Tardiphaga sp. 709: one gene and its partner. The protein of the gene in region 2 interacts with the protein of the main gene of each other region in a pairwise test. Links are inferred from orthologs where the notes say so. Each region holds a gene or a part of one and is shown on either strand. Other genes may lie near its edges.

Region 1 (3,045 bases), 1.2 Mb from region 2 along the record:
GCGTTCAAGCTGCAGATGCGCAGCGCCGGAACGTCCTATCTGGACATGCGCCTGCTCGGCGACGGTCAGGCGCTGCCGTCCCAGGTCCGCAGCCTGGTCGTCCAGGAGAGCGATCCGGTGGAGGTGGACCGCGACGAGGTGCTGCTGATCGAGGACTTCCGCCTCAGGCCGGACGGCAGTCTGCTCGCCCCCGCCAGTGATCCGAAAGACGCTGCCGCGCTGTTCCTGATCAACCGGAAATCCACGCTAGAGCTGTCGGCCCGGGTCAACGAACGGCTCAGACTCCGTCTCATCAATGGCTGCCAACGCAATGTGATCGCTCTGAAATTCGACGATCACGAGGTGCGCGTGATGGCCATCGACGGCCAGCCCTCTGAGCCGTTCGCTGCCCGTAACAATCAGGTGGTGCTGGCGCCCGGAACCCGGGTCGACGTGTTCCTCGACGCCGTCAGGCCGGCGGGATCGACCTCGGCGATCCTGCTCCATGACGGCAAGACAGCCCGGCCGATCGGCCAGATCAAAATGTCCAACGATCCGCCGCTACGGGCCACGCCCCTGCCGGCCGCCGCGCCGATGCCGTCCAACGGTTTGCCCGCTCAGCTCGATCTCAAGGGCGCGCTGCGCGTCGATATGGCCCTGAGCGCCGTCAGTCCCGAATGGGTGAAGCCGGTCGATCTGTCCGCCAGCACACCACCGGCATTCCGGACCAAGCCCGGCCGCACCGTGGTGCTTGCGCTGACCAACCGGGCCACCAGCCCGATGGTGTTCCAGATTCACGGCCATCATGTCCGCCTGCTCGACAGACTCGATGACGGCTGGAAGCCGTTCTGGCTCGACACCCTGGCGCTGGACGCCGGCCAGACCCAGCGCATCGCCTTTGCCGCCAACAATGTCGGGCGCTGGCTGATGGAAGCCTTTGTCGTCGACTGGGCCGCCCCGCGGCAGGTCCGCTGGTATAGCGTCGACTAGGCCTTTTCAGTATTGGATACCGAGCTGGTCGTAGAGCCGGCGGAACACCGCCGGTAGCACCTCGGTCAGATCCTCGGCGATCAGCCCAGGGCCGGCTTCGCTGCCCGCCTCGCCATGCATCCAGACGCCGATACAGGCGGCCTCATAGGCAGGAACGCCTTGCGCCAGCAGCGCGCCGATAATGCCGGCCAGCACATCACCGGAACCGGCGGTCGCCAGCCATGGCGGCGCATTGGCTGATATGGCGGCTCGGCCGTCCGGCGACGCCACGACCGTATCCGGCCCCTTCAACAGTACGATAGCAGCTGACTCTTGCGCCGCCAGACGAACGCGCTCCAGTTTAGATGCTGCTGGATGTTCCCCATCTAGCTTACTGAAGATGCGCAAAAATTCACCATCGTGAGGTGTCAACACGACGCCGGATTCCGGGCTGGCCTTGATCAGACCGAACAGTAGCTCGGGCGCATCGGCGAAGCTGGTCAGCGCGTCGGCATCGAGCACCGCATGTCGCTTCGTGGCCAGGATGGCCTCCACGAACATGCGCGTCCGTTCACCGACGCCAGCGCCCGGCCCGATCACGCAGGCTGACACCTTGCCGCCGATCAGCGCGGCGAACTCCGCCGACGTATCCACCGGCCGCACCATCACCGCAGTCAGCGCGGCGGCATTGACCGCCAGCGCATCGCGCGGCGACGCCACCGTCACCAGCCCCGCCCCGCCGCGCAGCGCAGCGCGGGCCGACAACCGGGCAGCGCCGGTGGCAGCGATGTCGCCGGAGACAACCACGGCATGGCCGCGTGAGAATTTGTGGCTGTTGATCTTCGGCACCGGAAAGGCGTCGGCCCACAGGTCCGGATTGTTCTCGAAAGTCTGCGGGCGGATTTCCGCCAGCACATCCTCGTCGATGCCGATGTCGATCACCCGCAGCCGGCCACAATGCACCCGGCCCGGCACCAGCAGATGACCCGGCTTGGGCCTGAAGAACGTCACCGTCTCGGTCGCCCTGATAGCGCCGCCCATCACGGCCCCTGAATCGCCGTTGATCCCGCTCGGCAGATCGACAGCCAGTACGGGCACGCCGGCCGCATTGATGGCGTCGATCATGATCAGCGGGTCGCCCTTGACCGGACGATTGAGCCCGGCGCCGAATAGCGCGTCGATGATCAAAGCCGGCTGCCCGATCAGCGAGGGATCGCAGGGCAGCACCTCGCCCTTCCATCCCTTGGCAGCCAATGCCGCGTCGCCCTTCAGCGTCGCCCGGTCGCACAGCAGGATCACCGAAACGTCACGCCCCTGCGCCGCAAGCTCGGCCGCCGCGACGAAGCCGTCGCCGCCATTGTTGCCACGACCGGCAACGACCAGGATCGCCCCCTCCTCGGCCAGTTCGCCCGCCACATCCGCGACCGCCCGTCCCGCAGCGCGCATGAGCTTGAAGCCTGGCGTGCCCGCCGCAATCGTGAGTTGATCGGCGCGCGCCATCTCGTCGGTCGTTAGAATATCCATCTCGCTTCTCACTACGCCTTTTTGGAAGGCACTCGCGTCACACGCGAACGCAGCAGAGTAAAACTGCACATCGAACGATCACTTTGATCACTATGTAGGCAAAAGTAGTCGAATACTCTTGATGCGAACCTCGTCAGGTGCGATGTAATAACCTGATAATGCTTCAAAAATAGCCGAGGAGCGAACTTGGCACGGACCCTGCTTTTAGGGAAGCCAGCTTCGGGTCCGTCGCGCTCACCGGCAAATGTTGAAAGACACCTGTTCAAGAGACAGGGGTGGCCGACCGTCTACCGCATCGGGCGAGATTTCGTCGGTGCGGCGTGGCGGCAGCGCAATAACGCCCGAAATTGGGTATCGAACAGTGTGCGCAAAACGCGCAATGGTCAAAGCGACTTGAGGCAAATAACTTGCGGCCTGATTGGAAGTGCCGGGGAGACGTTCAGTGAAAAAGATCGAAGCCATCATCAAGCCCTTCAAGCTGGACGAGGTGAAAGAGGCTCTTCAGGAAGTCGGGTTGCAAGGCATTACCGTCACGGAAGCCAAGGGCTTCGGCCGTCAGAAGGGCCACGCCGA
Region 2 (5,984 bases):
ACGCCCGAATCTGAAGAGCGCGCCAGGCGACTGAACGCGTCCATGGATGAGTTTGTGCGGCTACTGCATACCAATGGCTACGACAGCAAAAGCCCCACCACCCTTAGAGAGGTGGCAGGACTTTCGGAACGTCCATCCTGCGCTCAGGACGCTCAGTCTTCCAACCAAAACCTGTGAGAGTCGTTCCTAGGTCACTGCTGGCGGTACCGCGATCGGCTTGCCCGTGTCCTCTTCGGTGCTGCACGGCTGAATAGTGTAGCCGTCCTCCAGCACCGTCTTGCCGTCCACAACATCAACGAGTCCGGCTTCGTCGGCATGTTGCCAGACGTCCTCCTCGGTCGGGAATTCCTCGCTGAGCTTCTGGTCGTCTTCGAATAGCGCGTAGGGCATGTGCCACCTCCGACGCTGCAACGCGGCGGAGGTTGAATAGTTCGATCGCAGTGGCCAATCTGCCCACCCGTCAACCGGCCCATGGAACCTCGGTCAGAAGCAGGGATACGCCCGGCCGTCCTGGCCGCGATAGGCCGCGGCCGATTGCTTGCAGCGGGCGGCGAGGGGACCGTCGTAATAGGCGAAGGTGCCCGGCTGCAGACCCGGACCGTAATTGTGCCCGAACTGGATCCGGTAGGGCTGGCCGGGTGCGGCAAAGACGAAGGTCTCGGCGCTGTGATGATGTTTCCAGTGCCGCGCGAAAGCAGGGGTCGCGACCAGCGTCGACAGGATGATGGCTGCACTGAGAAACTTCATCGGGGCTCTCCGGACATGACGATTGCAGATGTCTGCGACGGCTGAAGGGATCAGATCACGTTGCGACGGCGATGCGCAAGATGCGCGCGGCGCGCGCTTGACGCCTTTCTACTGGGATCAGATCGCAAGGCGAGCCCGTTGTGTTAACGAATCCACGCTGCGATCCCGCGCATTTGAACTTCGCCTGATGCTTGCGCGTTAGGCTTACCGGCAGTTTAGACCGCGCCCTTAACCCATCCTGCCAGGCGTTCGAATATCGTACCGCCGAGATGCAGGACATGGCCATGCGAACCCTTTCAGCACTGCTTTTCGTGATCGCGACCACGCTTCCGGCCGCAGCCGCCGATGGTTTCAACATCGTCGTGCCCGGTCGTCCCGGCGTGCCGATCATCATCAACGGCGTCGACGCGTCGTATCGCGTGATCGAAGGCGACTGGGGCCTTGATCGCGGCATTCATATTCAGCCGACCGTTTATGGCGGTCGTTACGTCGATCCGGTGCCGAATGTCGGCCACTACTATCCAAGCCTCGGTCACAAGCCCGGCTACGGGCGTCTCGAGATCGAGCCGCCGGCCAATCGCAAATTGCCACAGCCGGCCGAGAGCTTCCACGAGCACTGGTCGGCGAAATCCGCACCGATGGGGCGGCAAAATGAAGTGCCGTTCAATCCACCTGACGTCATCGTCGCACCGCCGGAATTCCGGCGCTGACCGATCAATCACCAACACCAAAAAAAGACACCCGACAGGAGAGAGTATTCATGCGTAACGTGATTTCGAAATGGGTTGCGGCGTTTGCCGTTGTCACCGCCACGGCCGGCGCCGCGCCTGCCATGGCTTGCGGAGGCGGCCTGTTCACCTCAGGCGGCTGCTCGCCTTGCGGTCAGGCCTATGTCAGCCCCTGCGGCCAGAGCTATAGCGCCGGTTACGGCTATGCCGGCGTGGCCGCCTATGAGCGGCTGCCCGATCCGACGCCGGTGACGCGTCAGTATTATTACGCCAACCAGGGCCCGACCTTCAGCGGCCCGGGCATGTTCGCGCCGGTCCCGACCTATCAGGAGACCGCGATCGGCTGGCGCGGCTATGGCCAGGGTTACGGCTCCGGCTATCGCCGTGGCTATTACGGCGGCCCCTATGCCAATCCGGTGAACTACTCCTATGGTCCGGCATATCGCGCGCCGGCGATCTACAGCTATCCGTCGCGCAGCCAGTATCGTGCGCGCCCGAGCTATCGTTACGGCTACAGCATGCAGCCGCGCACGCGTTACGGCACTACGCAGCGCAGCTACGTGTCGCGCACCGGTTATCATCAGGCGCATCGCTATGGCGCGCCGAAGGTGATGTATGCGCCGCGCGCCGCAGGGCCGCAGCGTGGTTATCATCAGCCGCAGCAGCATCGCCGCTCGTACTGATCTGATCGGCACTGATCTGAACGCAAAGAAAAAGCCCGCTCGCAGCGATGCGAGCGGGCTTTTTTGTTGCCTGCTGTGTTGCCTGCGGATCTAGCCCATCAAGCCGAGCTTGCTGGCGCCGACATAGAGCGCAAGCACGGCGGCGTTCGACACGTTGAGGCTCTTGATCTCGCCGGGCATGTCGAGCCGCGCGACGACGCTGCAGGTCTCTCGCGTCAGCCGTCGCAATCCGCTGCCTTCGGCGCCGAGCACCAGCGCCAGCGGCTGTTGCAGCGGGATCGCGCTGATGTTCTCGGTTCCCTCGCTGTCGAGACCGACGGTCATGAAACCGAGGTCGTTCAATTCATTCAGCGCCCGCGCCAGATTGGGCACCGTGATCATCGGCACCAGTTCCAGTGCGCCCGAGGCGGATTTCGCGAGGACACCGGTGGCTTCCGGGCTGTGCCGGGCCGTGGTGATGATCGCCTTGACCGCAAAGGCCGCGGCCGAGCGCAGGATGGCGCCGACATTATGCGGATCGGTGATCTGGTCGAGCACCAGCACGATGCCGTCCTGGGACAGGCTGTCGAGATCCGGCGATTCCAGCGGCTCGACCTCGGCCAGCAGGCCCTGATGCACGGCGTCGGGTCCCAGCCGGCGGTCGATCTCGTCCGGACGGACCAGGATCGGCGCCACGCGGGTGTCGATTTTCTCCTCCCCGAGGCGCCGGGCGGCGTTTTCGGTCAGAATCAGCCTGCGGATGACCCGCTGCGGATTGGCCAGCGCCATGGTGACGGTATGCCAGCCATAAAGGATGGCCGGACCATCGCCACCGCCGGATTCCCGGCCCCGGCGGGGTGGGCGCCTTCCATGATCCCGGCCCTGATCACGGGTTTTGTCGCGGCTTTGGCCGCCGTGGTCGTCGCGCCCCTTGTCAGGGCCGCGCTGGAATCGCTGTTTTCGCTCTCGATCGCTCATGGCACGGCTTGTCTCACGCGGACCGAATAATGGCAATTTGGGGCCCCGGAAAGAGGTTCGGAGAGGGCGGATATTCCTGCCCGGATCGGTTGACTTTGCCCCATGGCTTCCGTCATAAACGCGCCAACCGGGAGCCCGTTTACGGGCGCGCGTTTTAACGTCATCCATGGCCGTCCAGCCACTGATTTGGTGGGACTGCCGTGTTGGGCCAAGGTCTTGTTGGCTTGGTCCGATGGCGTCAGGCGGGGGAGTGTCCCGAGTGGCAAAGGGAGCTGACTGTAAATCAGCCGTCTTATGACTTCGAAGGTTCGAGTCCTTCTTCCCCCACCATTTTCAAATCGCTAGCGAATTTCCCCTGACGGGGTCGAGCTTGTAAGCAATCCTGTAAGCAATTCCATTTTCAGTGTTTGTTCTCGTCGCGCGGCGGGCTTGAAGTCGCGTCCGACCGCTTCCCCCGCCCTAGCGCATTTCTGGCAACGCAAGCGGCTTGAAAGGTCGTGGACGAAGGTGGTCGGCGGACATCGTAGCGCAGCGAGGTCGATATTGTTTGGCGTCTTGCACCGCGAGCATTCAATCTCCAGCCAGAGGAATCCGCCGTTGACGGCCTGATCGACTGTAGGAGAAGGGTCAATCGGTTCGCCATCCGCCCACATCCGTTCGTTCCAGCTTTCGCAGAGAAGTCGGTCGGCTTGCTTGATCAGCGCGTCACCTTTGGACCGCATCTCGTCGGACTGAGTAGCCAGGATGGAAGTCATCCCACGCGCTTTTCGGAGCTCTTTGCTCAGAGCTTTTCGGTCGCCTCCCGATAGGGGCGTAGGGTGATATTTCGGAGCCATATGGGCATCCAGGCGCAGTCAAAATGGAAAATCAAAATGCTAGTTCGTCTCAAATGATGGCCAGCAGGCGTCCTCCTCGAGACGTCCCGTGCGTTCCTGGCAGCCGTTGTCGAGGAGCTTCATGCCGACGTCTTTCCAGACAGCATGTTGGCCATAGATACGCACAGCATCCACGGTCCGAATTTCCACGATGCGGTCGCAGCGGCGGCAGGAGACGCGCAGTACATGCCGCGGAATCTCAGATAGGCGCCGCTGCTGGATAGGGACGCCGGTGCGGATTTGTCCACGCGGATCTCTGATGATGGAATCCCAATAGGCCTCCGGCAGGTCGTCTGTCGGACTAGGCGTGGGGGTCGCAGGCTCGGGCGGGCGGCTCGGCTTGGAGGCCAGCTTTTCCATCTGTTTTGGCGTCGGCATACGCCAGCTCGCGGGTCTGTCACTCATGTCTTCGACTGGAACATATAGAGAACAAATGTCGAGCCCGTTGAGGTTGAATTTTGCGGGGTCTGTTTCCGGGCGGCAGTGGTCCAACGGTGACCCATAGGCTTAAAGGCAGGCGACCTTATTGAGGGTTAACCCTCTAGCCCGTCATGGCGACGTAACGAAGCGTCACAGCGTTACGCACAATAGGGGGAACCTCCACCATCGGCGGCCCAAATACGCTGCTACACTCAGCCACATGACGGACGACACTGCCACCATGGCTGACTCGATTTGCGATTTGACCGGCTCGCCGAAAAAGAGCGCGATCAACCACGCCACGGCCATCAGGCCTATGATGTAGGGGATAAGGATCACCGGTCTTCATTCCTGGCAGATTCGTGCCCACACGGCAGGAGTTTGTCGCAAACGCGTATTCACTGGTTCATTGGAAGGCGTTGCGCGGTAATCTTTCGCGACTTCGGCCTAATACGTCATGGTGAGCTCCAACTGTGGTTGCTCACGAGTGGGGAGGGGATGCCCCCTTTCGAATCCAATAAACACGGAGGAGCGTGGCCGCGAAAGTTGGCGGCCCGAACAAGCCGATGTTGAGGCCGTGCACTATGGTAGTCGCTTGCGATGTCGAGACGATAGCTAACGACAGGAGGTAGCTTCCCAGTGCCGCCAGATATGCGGCCAGAAAAACAAGCCAGCCAACGCCCACGAGCAATCTGACGAGCGCATAACCGATTGCGCTGCCCGGTATCCGGCCCGCAACAAACAACATCAACCAGACGATCCAAAGGTCCATTATCGGGTACTAGCCTGTTTCCGGCGTCAGTGGCCTTGTTTGATTTTGGCAGTGGCCTGATTTGGTTTTTGGCACAAAGTGCACAGGACTTTCCCGGGCAAGTTTGCAAAATATTCCCTCATCTGAGAGGCGGGCCATAGCGTCTCCAAGAGACTGGGAACATGACGTGACAGACTACCAAGCACGCTGCCGAAAGGTTCTTGAACTACATCGATCAGGGGTTCTTTCGTCGCTGATCGCAGAACGATTTGGGGTTAAGAGCCCTGCCGTAAACCGGATGATCAGAGACGCGGTTGCCAGTGAGGAGAACGCGCCCCGCGAAGGTGACAGTTTACCCGCGGTGCACGGCCAGACGAGGTGAGCTAACTTTTGATCTGGCTCAAGGAAACGTCCCACGCCGGATCGACTTTGGCTTGATGGCTAAGCGCGACCAATCGAACGAGACTGAGGCGAAGGAGCCCAAGCCGTCCCGGCTGGAGGAGGCGCGACAGATCGTTGAGGAATACGCGAACGACCTTCGTGCGATCATTCGGAGGCTCCGCAAGATGAACTAAGGCCGCCTCAGTGGGCGGCCTGTTTCATTTCAAATAACCCCGTCGGTCGGTCTGGTTGGCATCTGCGATATCGTCGTCATCTTGACACGAGGAGCAGAGATCAAGCTGGCTAATTCGTTCTCGGCGGCCAGCGCCGGGCCGCCAGCCAGCCCACCAGAGGCGCGCCAAAGGCCAGGCACCACATGAATTGTGCAACGAATGGAGCGACGGCGGCCATCACCGTTGCGAGCGCGAGTGCGAAGACCGGA

What was found.
Region 1: the proteins of rlmB (region 2) and RSO67_RS00070 interact in binary tests that used the Escherichia coli proteins (3 or more experiments, as listed by UniProt). The link is inferred for Tardiphaga sp. 709 from one-to-one orthologs.

What each region holds. Positions count from the first base shown.
Region 1 is NZ_CP135529.1:10,227-13,271, reverse strand. The notes cover bases 225-3,045. They hold RSO67_RS00070 (NAD(P)H-hydrate dehydratase), read right to left. Parts: upstream 2,473-3,045; coding sequence 976-2,472; downstream 225-975. Other genes in these bases: RSO67_RS00065 (P-II family nitrogen regulator), read left to right, coding at 2,915-3,045; RSO67_RS00075 (multicopper oxidase family protein), read left to right, coding at 225-969. Outside these bases: more of RSO67_RS00075, read left to right, coding at 1-224. UniProt on the Escherichia coli protein: Bifunctional enzyme that catalyzes the epimerization of the S- and R-forms of NAD(P)HX and the dehydration of the S-form of NAD(P)HX at the expense of ADP, which is converted to AMP.
Region 2 is NZ_CP135529.1:1,191,318-1,197,301, reverse strand. The notes cover bases 1,183-4,138. They hold rlmB (23S rRNA (guanosine(2251)-2'-O)-methyltransferase RlmB), read right to left. Parts: upstream 3,116-4,138; coding sequence 2,249-3,115; downstream 1,183-2,248. Other genes in these bases: RSO67_RS06230 (hypothetical protein), read right to left, coding at 3,991-4,138; RSO67_RS06235 (hypothetical protein), read right to left, coding at 3,457-3,951; RSO67_RS06250 (hypothetical protein), read left to right, coding at 1,508-2,158; RSO67_RS06255 (hypothetical protein), read left to right, coding at 1,183-1,457. Also shown: RSO67_RS06270 (hypothetical protein), read left to right, coding at 1-177; RSO67_RS06265 (hypothetical protein), read right to left, coding at 187-390; RSO67_RS06260 (hypothetical protein), read right to left, coding at 484-747; more of RSO67_RS06255, read left to right, coding at 1,032-1,182; more of RSO67_RS06230, read right to left, coding at 4,139-4,368; RSO67_RS06225 (TMEM175 family protein), read right to left, coding at 5,846-5,984. UniProt on the Escherichia coli protein: Specifically methylates the ribose of guanosine 2251 in 23S rRNA.